3 regions of the Oceanobacter sp. 5_MG-2023 genome follow, and region 2 is predicted to be linked to each of the others. Evidence: predicted binding sites of a transcription regulator. Region 2 holds the regulator's gene; each other region holds the start of a gene.

Region 1 (3,268 bases), on a different contig from region 2:
GTCGCCTCGATACTCCCGCGGCGTTGCAGCAATACCGTACACAGACCGCGGAGTCCCGGCGCAAACCGCTGCTGGTATTGCTGGATGGCAGCTGGCGGGAAGCGCGCAAGATGTTCCGTAGCCCCTGTCTGGCTAATCTACCGGTGTTGGGTATTCAGCCACAGGCTCCGGGCAACTATCAGTTACGGGAAGCGGCGCACGATTATCAATTGGGTACTGCTGAGGTGACGATCGAGATCCTGCAGCAGTTGCAGGCACCGGTTGCCAGCGCTCGTCTGGCGGTATATTTCAACCTGTTCCGTGAACGTTATCTGGCCGGCAAGCCCAGTCACTGAGCGGTAATGTGGCCAGCCGCGGATTTAATCAGCGGTCAGAAGGCTGTTTTCTGGCGCTCAGAATAATTCAGCAACGACTGACAGACGTCGGCTTTGCGGTGGAAATCCATGGCCTGCGGCCGGATCGACAAGACAGCTTCCGCTGCAATGGGTACAATTCGGGCGTTTTTTGACTTATTCACCCAAGAAAAGACTGATTCCCATGGGCAGAGCGTATCAAAACCGGAAAGAATCCATGGCCAAAACGGCCGCGGCAAAAACCAAGGTCTACTCCAAGTATGGCCGTGAAATTTATGTAGCCGCCAAGGCGGGCGGTACCGACCCATCGGCAAACCTGTCGTTGCGTTCCCTGATCGATCGGGCCAAGAAAGACCAGGTACCGACCCACGTGATCGAGAAGGCCATCGACAAAGCCAACGGTGGCACGGGCGAAGATTTCCAGCCCGCGTTGTACGAAGGCATTGCTCCGGGTGGGGCCATGGTGTTGATCAGCGCCCTGACCGATAACCCCAACCGTACTTTCGGTGAAATCCGCGGTGTGTTCTCCAAATGCAAGGCCAAACTGGGCAGCCAGGGCTCGGTCTCACACATGTTCGATCATCGCGCCATGTTTGTATTTGCCGATGACAGCGAAGATGACGCGCTGGAGATGCTGATGGAAGCGGATATCGATGTCTCGGATATCGACTGCGAAGACGGCATGGTAACGGTGCTGGTGCCACCTACTGAGTTTTTCAAAACCAAAACCGCTCTGACCAGCTGGCGCCCGGATATTGATTTCGAAATGGAAGAAATCACCTATCTGCCGCAGATGCCGCACCCGATTGCCGCCGACGATGTCGAGCACTTTGAGCGTTTTGCCAATCTGATGAACGATCTGGAAGATGTGCAGGAAATCTACCATAACGGTGAATTTGAAAGCTGATTCCCAGCGATTGCAGGTCTTGAACAGCCGCCAGCTCTGGCGGTTGTTCCGCTGTTGGCCGCACCACACCGGCTACCGTTTTCTTGCCCGGTTCTGATCCACTTCTCGCTTGTATTGATTCTTTAATGGATCAGTAACACCCACTCCAACACCCGCTCCCTAGCCTCTCTGCAACTCTTTATGGCGTCAGCATTCTGCCATTTGAGTGTCATCCAACTGTCATACCCGAGTCAAAGCACTGTCATTAAACAGTCATACGCTAACGCACCATATATGACCTTAAAAAACATTGGCTTACAAAGGATATCGCAATGACTCTTGAGATGATGAAGAAGACGGCACTGGCTGTAGCAATGGCATCACTGCTGGCTGCGTGTGGCTCTGATGGCGATGACGGCACCAATGGTGTTGACGGTACTAATGGCGTTGACGGCACCAATGGTGTTGATGGCACCGATGGCGTTGACGGCACCGATGGTGTTGATGGCACCGATGGCGTTGACGGCACCGATGGTGTTGACGGTACCGATGGTGTTGATGGCTTCAGTGGTCAGCTGGTTCAGGTCGGCCGTTATGAGTCGGGTATTTATGACGATGGCGGTGCTGAAATCGTTGCCTTCGACAGCACCACCAACAAACTGTTTGTGATCAACTCAGGGAATGCCGCGGTTGACGTGCTCGACCTGAATGATCCATCCGCCCCAACGCTGCTGGGCACTATTTCTGCCGAAGACGCCGGTGTAGCCGGCTTCGAAGTCGGTGGTGTTAACAGCGTTGCCGTCAGTAATGGCATTCTGGCCCTCGCCGTCGAAGCAGATACCAAACAGGACAACGGTCGTGCTTACTTCTACAACAGCGACTCGCTGACGTTCCTTGCTTCTGTTGAAGTGGGTGCCTTGCCAGATATGATCACCTTCTCACCCGACGGTAACACCGTACTGGTCGCCAACGAAGGCGAGCCCAACGATGATTACACCGTTGACCCAGAGGGTTCAGTCTCCATCATCCGCCTCGTCAACGGCGTACCAACCGTCAGCACCGCGGGCTTCTCTGCGTTCAATACTGATGGCGCCACCCCGATTGATGACGACGTCCGTATCTTTGGCCCTGGTGCCACCGTCGCCCAGGATCTGGAGCCAGAATATATTGCAGTGTCTGCCGACAACAGCACGGCCTTTGTATCGCTGCAAGAAAACAACGCCATGGCAATCGTCGACATCGCCACCGCTACGGTAACAGACGTAGTAGCGCTGGGCTTCAAGGACCACAGTGTTCAAGGCAACGGCCTGGATGCCAACAAGGAAGACGAGGTTGCCAATATCGAACAGCAACCACTGCTTGGTATGTACATGCCGGACTCCATCGCTTCTTACTCGTTTAACGGCAACACCTATATCGTTACCGCCAACGAAGGTGATGCTCGGGACTACGATGGCTTTGCTGAAGAATCCGATCTGGAAGACCTGAACCTGGATACCACAGCCTTCACTTCCGACCAGATTGCCGTACTGCAAGACGGCGACGCTGGCCTGGGTGGCCTGACCGTATCTGGTGTTGATGGCGATACCGACAACGACGGCGATATCGATGAAATCTACGTCTACGGCGCGCGCTCGTTCTCTATCTGGAATGCAGAAGGCGACCTGGTGTTTGATTCTGGCGATCAGTTCGAGCAAACCGTTGCCGATACCACGCCTTATTACTTCAACGCCTCCAACGACAACAACAAGATCGACAACCGTTCCGACAACAAAGGGCCAGAGCCAGAAGGCCTGACTCTGGGTGAAGTGAACGGCGAAACCTACGCGTTTATTGGTCTCGAACGTCAGGGTGGCATCATGGTGTTTAACGTCAGCAACCCGTTCGCACCACAGTTTGTAACCTACGAACTGAACCGTGACTTCTCTGTTGATATCGACGAAATCGACGATGGCAACCTGGCCGCTGGCGCAGCTGGCGATCTGGCTCCAGAAGGTCTGGCCTTTGTCTCTGCCGACAACAGCCCAAG
Region 2 (3,268 bases):
AACGGAAGCCTTCTCGTCCTTGCTGGTATCCGCCTCCTTTCCTTTGTCAGACGACACAAGGCGTTGATTATGCAATCACCTCTGTCCGCCTCACTCAACAAACTCTGGCCCAACTGGTATCAGTGGGTGCAGCTGACACGCCTGAACCGGCCGATTGGCTCTTATCTGCTGCTCTGGCCAACCTTGTGGGCGCTGTGGATTGCCGCCGAGGGCATTCCCTCCATTGCCAATCTGGTGATTTTTACTCTGGGCGTATTTCTTATGCGGTCGGCCGGTTGTGTTATTAACGACTACGCCGACCGTCATATCGACCGCCATGTCAAACGCACCCAGGACCGTCCCCTGACTCAAGGACGCATCTCTGACCGCGAAGCATTATCCGGCTTTATTGTGCTGTGCCTGATCAGTCTGGCGCTGGTGCTGTTGACCAATGCCCTGACCATCTGGTTATCCCTCGGCGGGGTCGCTCTGGCAGCACTTTATCCCTTTATGAAACGCCATACCCATTTGCCACAGGTGTTTCTCGGCGCTGCATTTTCCTGGGCGATTCCAATGGCCTTTGCCGCACAGGCCAATGAGCTGACCGCTGTCTGCTGGTTATTGTTTATTGCCAATGTTTGCTGGACGGTCGGTTACGACACAATTTACGCCATGGTCGACCGCGACGATGACCTGCTGATTGGTGTCAAAAGCACGGCGATCCTGTTTGGCGACCTGGATGTCACCATGATCGCCATTCTCTACGGAATGGCGCATTTTTGTCTGTTACTGACGGGCAATCAGCTGGAAGCAAGCTGGCCGTTTTATCTGGCCTGGTGCGTCGCCGGAGGGTATCTGGTCTGGCAATTATGGTCTATCCGCAGTCGCCGCCGGGAAGCCTGCATGAAAGTGTTTCTGGCAGCCCATTGGTATGGCACGCTGATCTGGGCCGGACTCCTGTCACACTACGCCCTGTCCAGCGCGTAATTGGTGTCAGGCTTGACGCCAATGCCAACAGTGTCACATGCTTGTAACACTAGGTCAGTGTAATACCTCCGCATTATTCCTATTGTGACATTTGCGTGACGAGCCTTATGACCAAAGCTGGCAAGACCGTTCTTATTGTGGACGATGAAGCCCCTATCCGGGAAATGATCGCCGTGGCCCTGGAAATGGCCGGGTATGAATGCCTTGAGGCTGCCAATGTACAGGAAGCACATGCGCAGATTATCGATCGAAAGCCTGATATGATTTTACTCGACTGGATGCTGCCAGGCACCAGTGGCGTCGAATTTGCCCGGCGCCTCAAGCGTGAAGACCGCACCGCTGAGTTGCCAATCATCATGCTGACGGCCAAGGGCGAAGAAGATAACAAAGTACAAGGGCTGGAAGCGGGGGCAGATGACTACATCACCAAACCGTTTTCCCCTCGAGAACTGGTCGCACGACTGAAAGCCGTCTTGCGCCGTTCCACCCCACAAGGCATCGAAGAGCCCATTGAAGTCAGCGGCCTGATGCTGGACCCGGTCTGCCATCGCGTTACCGCTCATGGCGACCCGATTGACATCGGCCCTACGGAGTATCGTTTGTTGCAGTTTTTCATGACCCACCAGGAACGGGCCTACTCCCGAGCCCAGCTGCTCGATCAAGTCTGGGGTGGTAATGTGTACGTTGAAGAGCGCACCGTTGACGTGCATATTCGTCGTCTGCGCAAAGCACTCGGTGAGTCTCACGAACAACTGATCCAAACCGTGCGTGGCACCGGCTACCGCTTTTCGACCAAAGCCTCCTGAATTTTGATGTCCCCCGTCTGGCGCAGAGAATTGCGCCGCCTTGTCTACTTGCTGATTCTGGCCGTTGGTTGTGGTTACGTCTTTTTTGACCGGCCGCTGGAAGCATTGTGTTTGATGATGGGGGCCTATATCACCTGGCAATGGCTGCAACTGTACCGCCTGCACCGCTGGCTGGATCAGGGACAAACCACCGTATTACCGCGAACACTGGGCATCTGGGGAGCGATTTTTACCGAGAACCAGCGCTTGCAGCAAAGCAATATCAAACACCAGCAGCGCCTGCAGGCCATTATCAATCGTATCCAGGACTCAACCGCGGCCCTGCAAGATTCTGTCTTGATGGTGGATGCCAGCGGCGCGCTGGAATTCTGGAACCAGGCCGCACAAAACTACCTGGGGTTACGCAACCCGGTAGACATTGGCCAGCCCATCACCAACCTGATCCGCACACCAGAATTCAAGGCCTACTTCGACAAGGCCGATTATCAGGAACCGCTCACGATTCGATCGCCCATCAATCCGCGCATTTACCTGCAGTTCAATATCACCCTGTTTGGCCGCAAGGATCGCCTGATCCTGATTCATGACATCACCCGTTTGAAACAACTGGAAGAAATGCGCAAGGATTTTGTTGCCAACGTCAGCCATGAATTACGTACACCGCTGACCGTGATTGCCGGTTACGTCGAAACCATGCAAGCCGCTTCCGAGATGCTGCCACCACGCTGGGGTCGCATGCTGCAGCAAATGAGCGAACAAAGTCATCGTATGGAAAACCTGCTCAAGGATTTGCTGATGCTGTCACGGCTGGAGACCGGCAAGACGGAACAGCCTCAGCCTATCGAGCTGCAGCCGCTGCTGGAAGCCATCCGTCGCGATGCCGCATCACTCAGCAGCAGCAAGCACACCATTACCCTGACCATCGATCAGGATCAAAAAATGATGGGCTTTTATAATGAGCTGCGCAGTGCATTTTCCAACCTGGTATTCAACGCCGTCAAATACACCCCGGAAGGGGGTGACGTCACCCTGCGCTGGTATACCGAAGGCGGTAAAGGGCATTTCAGCGTCTCGGATAACGGCATCGGTATTGCCCAGCATCACATCCCCCGCCTGACCGAGCGCTTCTATCGCGCCGACCCCAGCCGCAGCATCGCCACTGGCGGTACCGGACTGGGACTGGCTATTGTCAAACACGTCTTGCTGCACCATGACGGCGAGCTGAAAATCAGCAGCATCGAAGGCAAGGGCAGTACATTCACCTGTGTTTTCCCCGCAGCCTGCTTATCTGACAACCGTGATGAGGCCGGCCAATAGATCAACCGGCCCGTGACTGATCGGCCTGCCGTTGCAATTGCCACAGCGTAGCCCCGATCACCGCCGCCGGGGGCACCAGACAGTTCAGTAATGGTACCGCCATCAGCACCGACACCGCCCCACCAAATCCCCAGGCCGTCCAGCGCTGGGTAGCCACCTGCTCTCGGCTGGCACGGAAA
Region 3 (3,268 bases), on a different contig from region 2:
GGCACCCAGGCCATTGGCATAGCCCAGCGTGGTGTAAGGGGCACCATCGCTGGCATGGGTAAGCTGGTCGTTGTGTTGCACCAGACCAAGAATATCGTTGCCACGTTGCGGGTAACCGGAGAAGGACAGCGTATGGCTGTGATCTGCGGTCACCATGATCAGGGTGTCGTTGTCATTGGTCATGCGGTCGGCAAAGGCGACAGCATCGGCCATGGCGACGGTATCAGTGAGGGCGCGATAGGCATTGCCGGCATGATGGGCATGGTCGATACGGGCACCTTCAATAATCAGGACATAGCCCCGGTCGCTGTTTTGGGTTTGCTGATGCAGGATCTGCAAGGCGGCAAAGGTCATTTCGGTGAGAGAGGGTTCGGCGCTGGTGCGGTCATGGGCGTAGGCCATATGGCTGTCGGCGAACAGGCCAAGCACCGGGGTACGAGCCTGCATGCCCATAAGGTCATTTCGGCTCAGTAGAAGTTGGCCGTCGGGATAGCGTGTGCTGAATTGCTGGGTCAGGTCGGTATCGAGACGTACGCCTTCCCGGGCTGTTGTCATAAAGTTCTTGCGGCCGCCGCCCATCGCAAGATCAAGCCCGTTGGCAAAGCCGCGGTGGATCAATTGGGCGGCAATGTCTTCGCAGCCTTGCTGGCGCGCTTCTTCAGACAGATCGCTGTCGGCTTCCCAGTCCCGTTCGGGGGTGTGGGCGTAGGTTGCTGCCGGGGTCGCGTGAGTCAGGCGGGCGGTGGTGACCACACCGGTGGCCAATCCTTGCTGGCTGGCGTATTCCAGTAATGTTGTCAGCTGGTGGGCCTGGCTGCCCTGGCAGACAGCGCGATCCTGTTCGGGGCCAATACTGAGCACTCCGGCGCGGGTTTTGACGCCGGTCATGATGGCGCTCATGGTGCCGGCGGAATCCGGGGTTTGCTGGTTGGTGTTGTAGGTCTTGACCAATCCGGAATAGGGGAAGCGCTCGAATGACAGGAAGTTTTCTTCACCACTGAAACCTTGTTGCTGGCCCTGAAAGATGCGTGCAGCGGTCAGCGTGGTGACACTCATGCCGTCGCCAAGAAACAGGATCAGGTTACGTGCACGGGTGCCGGGTGTCTCGTTGGCAAGGCGGTATTCCAGCCAGGCCTGACCCTGTTGGTAGTTGGGCTGATAGGCTGATGGGGAGGCTGCCAGCAGCGGCGGCGACGTCAATAAAGCTGCGGTAGCGAGCGTTGTGATGGCCAGCAGGCCGGAGCAGGCAAGGCGTTGCATGGGAACTTCCTGTCAGATAAAGGTTCTTGTGAACGTTGGTTTGTATTGGTCAGTGTAAATCGGGGTGCGAACTGCGCCTATAGTCTTTACTGCCTGATTGCGGCCAGCGGGGGTCTGACTGGCTCAATTATCCTGACTCAGTGACCCTGTATATCGCAGCTCTTTATGACGGCAATATGTCGTTCTCGTCTGGACTGCAAATTCTGGTGGCCGTGTTACAATGCCCGGCTCAACTCTCCTACTGTTAGTCAAGAGTCATGCGCTATCTACTAAGCCTGTTTTTATACTTGAGTGCGGCCTGTGCTTCGGCTGCCATTATTGTTCCCAAAGCTCCTGATCTGGATGCGCGGGCCTTTATTCTGATTGATGCTGAGAGTGGCAATGTCCTGGTCGAGCACAATGCCGACGAGACCTTGCCGCCTGCCAGTCTGACCAAGATGCTGACCAGCTATATTGCTGTGCACGAACTGGTGACGGGTAATGTTACGGATGACACCATGGTGCCAATCAGTGTTAACGCCTGGAAAAAGGGCGGCTCCAAAATGTTTGTGCGCGAAGGTACCGAGGTCTCACTGATCGACTTGCTGCGCGGCATTATTGTGCAATCCGGCAACGACGCTTCGGTGGCGGTGGCAGAATACTTTGCCGGTTCTGAGGATGCATTTGCCGACTGGATGAACCAGTACGCCATCAAGCTGGGAATGACCAACAGTCATTTCATGAACGCAACGGGCTGGCCTGCGGAAGAGCATCATTCAACCGCACGGGATATCGCCACATTGGCGTGGCATATCATCAAGGATCACCCGGCCTATTACGGTCTGTATTCTGAAAAATACTTTGAATACAACGATATTCGTCAACCTAACCGCAACAAGCTGTTGTGGCGTGATGACTCTGTCGATGGCCTGAAAACCGGCCATACCGAAGCTGCCGGATTCTGTCTGGCTGCATCCGCGGTGCGGGATGATATGCGCCTGATCGCCGTGGTGATGGGTACCCGCAGTGACGATGCCCGTGCCAGGGAAACCCAGAAGCTGCTGGCCTATGGCTTCCGTTATTTCCAGACCCACAAACTGTACAGCGCCAACGATGTGCTGGAACAGCGCAAAGTCTGGCTCGGCCAGCAAGATCAGATCGACCTGGGGGTGAAGGATGACCTTTATCTGACCGTGCCCCGTGGTACTGAAGGCGATCTGGATGTTGAGCTGAACACCGATGAATACATCAAGGCGCCTATTGCCGCAGGTGATATGGTGGGCACTCTGGTGGTCCGCAAAGACGGTGAAGTTATCGAGGAGCGTCCATTGATTGCCATCAGTGCGGTAGAAGAATCCGGTCTGGTTGGTCAGCTGATGGGTGAAATCGAGATGTTCTTTACACGACTGTTGAGGTAATCGACATGGCTTTGATCAAGGCGGATGGCCAGCCTGCAACCACCCAGGAAGCGCCGAAAATCGAATTTCCCTGCGCCAATTACCCCGTCAAGGTTGTTGGCAAGGGCACGGATAATTATCGCCAGGTCGTGCTGGATATTTTCCATCTCCATGCTCCGGGGTTCGATCTTGAGAAAATCCAGGTGCGTGACAGCAGCAAGGGTAATTTCCAGTCGCTGACAATTTATATTACTGCGACGGGTATCGAGCAGCTGGAAGCGCTACATAAAGAGCTGAGTGCTCACGAACTGGTGCATATGGTGATCTGATGCCAGAGGTGGTGGTTCGTCAGCTGGGGCTGGTTGATTATCAGCCCTGCTATGAGGAAATGGTGTCTTTTACGGCCCGGCGTCAACCCGAGACCACGGATGAAATCTGGTTTTTACAGCATCCTGGCGTCTTTACCCAGGGTCAGGCTGGCAAGGCCGAGCATGTGCTGGTGCCTGGGGATATTCCCGTGGTACAGACAGATCGCGGCGGTCAGGTGACCTATCATGGCCCAGGCCAGCTGGTGGTTTATCTGTTACTGGATATCAAGCGTCTTGGCCTTGGTCCGCGGGCCTTGGTGACCG

What was found. Region 2 encodes PhoB, which activates phosphate uptake and scavenging genes when phosphate is short. Its sites were predicted from a motif close to TGTCATANNNNTGTCANA; they were not measured.
Region 1: a site for PhoB is predicted at 1,467-1,484, ahead of Q4551_RS01095 (choice-of-anchor I family protein). Genes of this name have one in related genera too.
Region 3: a site for PhoB is predicted at 1,425-1,442, ahead of Q4551_RS05880 (alkaline phosphatase). Genes of this name have one in related genera too.

The regions. Positions count from the first base shown of each region.
Region 1 is NZ_JAUORS010000001.1:235,538-238,805, reverse strand. Features, by position in the region: gene Q4551_RS01105 (tRNA-uridine aminocarboxypropyltransferase) at 1-335, shown strand, start outside; gene Q4551_RS01100 (YebC/PmpR family DNA-binding transcriptional regulator) at 538-1,260, shown strand; gene Q4551_RS01095 (choice-of-anchor I family protein) at 1,572-3,268, shown strand, end outside.
Region 2 is NZ_JAUORS010000024.1:25,012-28,279, forward strand. Features, by position in the region: gene Q4551_RS14030 (chorismate lyase) at 1-67, shown strand, start outside; gene ubiA (4-hydroxybenzoate octaprenyltransferase) at 70-966, shown strand; gene phoB (phosphate regulon transcriptional regulator PhoB) at 1,074-1,772, shown strand; gene phoR (phosphate regulon sensor histidine kinase PhoR) at 1,779-3,089, shown strand; gene cysZ (sulfate transporter CysZ) at 3,091-3,268, opposite strand, start outside.
Region 3 is NZ_JAUORS010000006.1:92,790-96,057, reverse strand. Features, by position in the region: gene Q4551_RS05880 (alkaline phosphatase) at 1-1,260, opposite strand, end outside; gene Q4551_RS05875 (D-alanyl-D-alanine carboxypeptidase family protein) at 1,518-2,657, shown strand; gene Q4551_RS05870 (YbeD family protein) at 2,663-2,965, shown strand; gene lipB (lipoyl(octanoyl) transferase LipB) at 2,965-3,268, shown strand, end outside.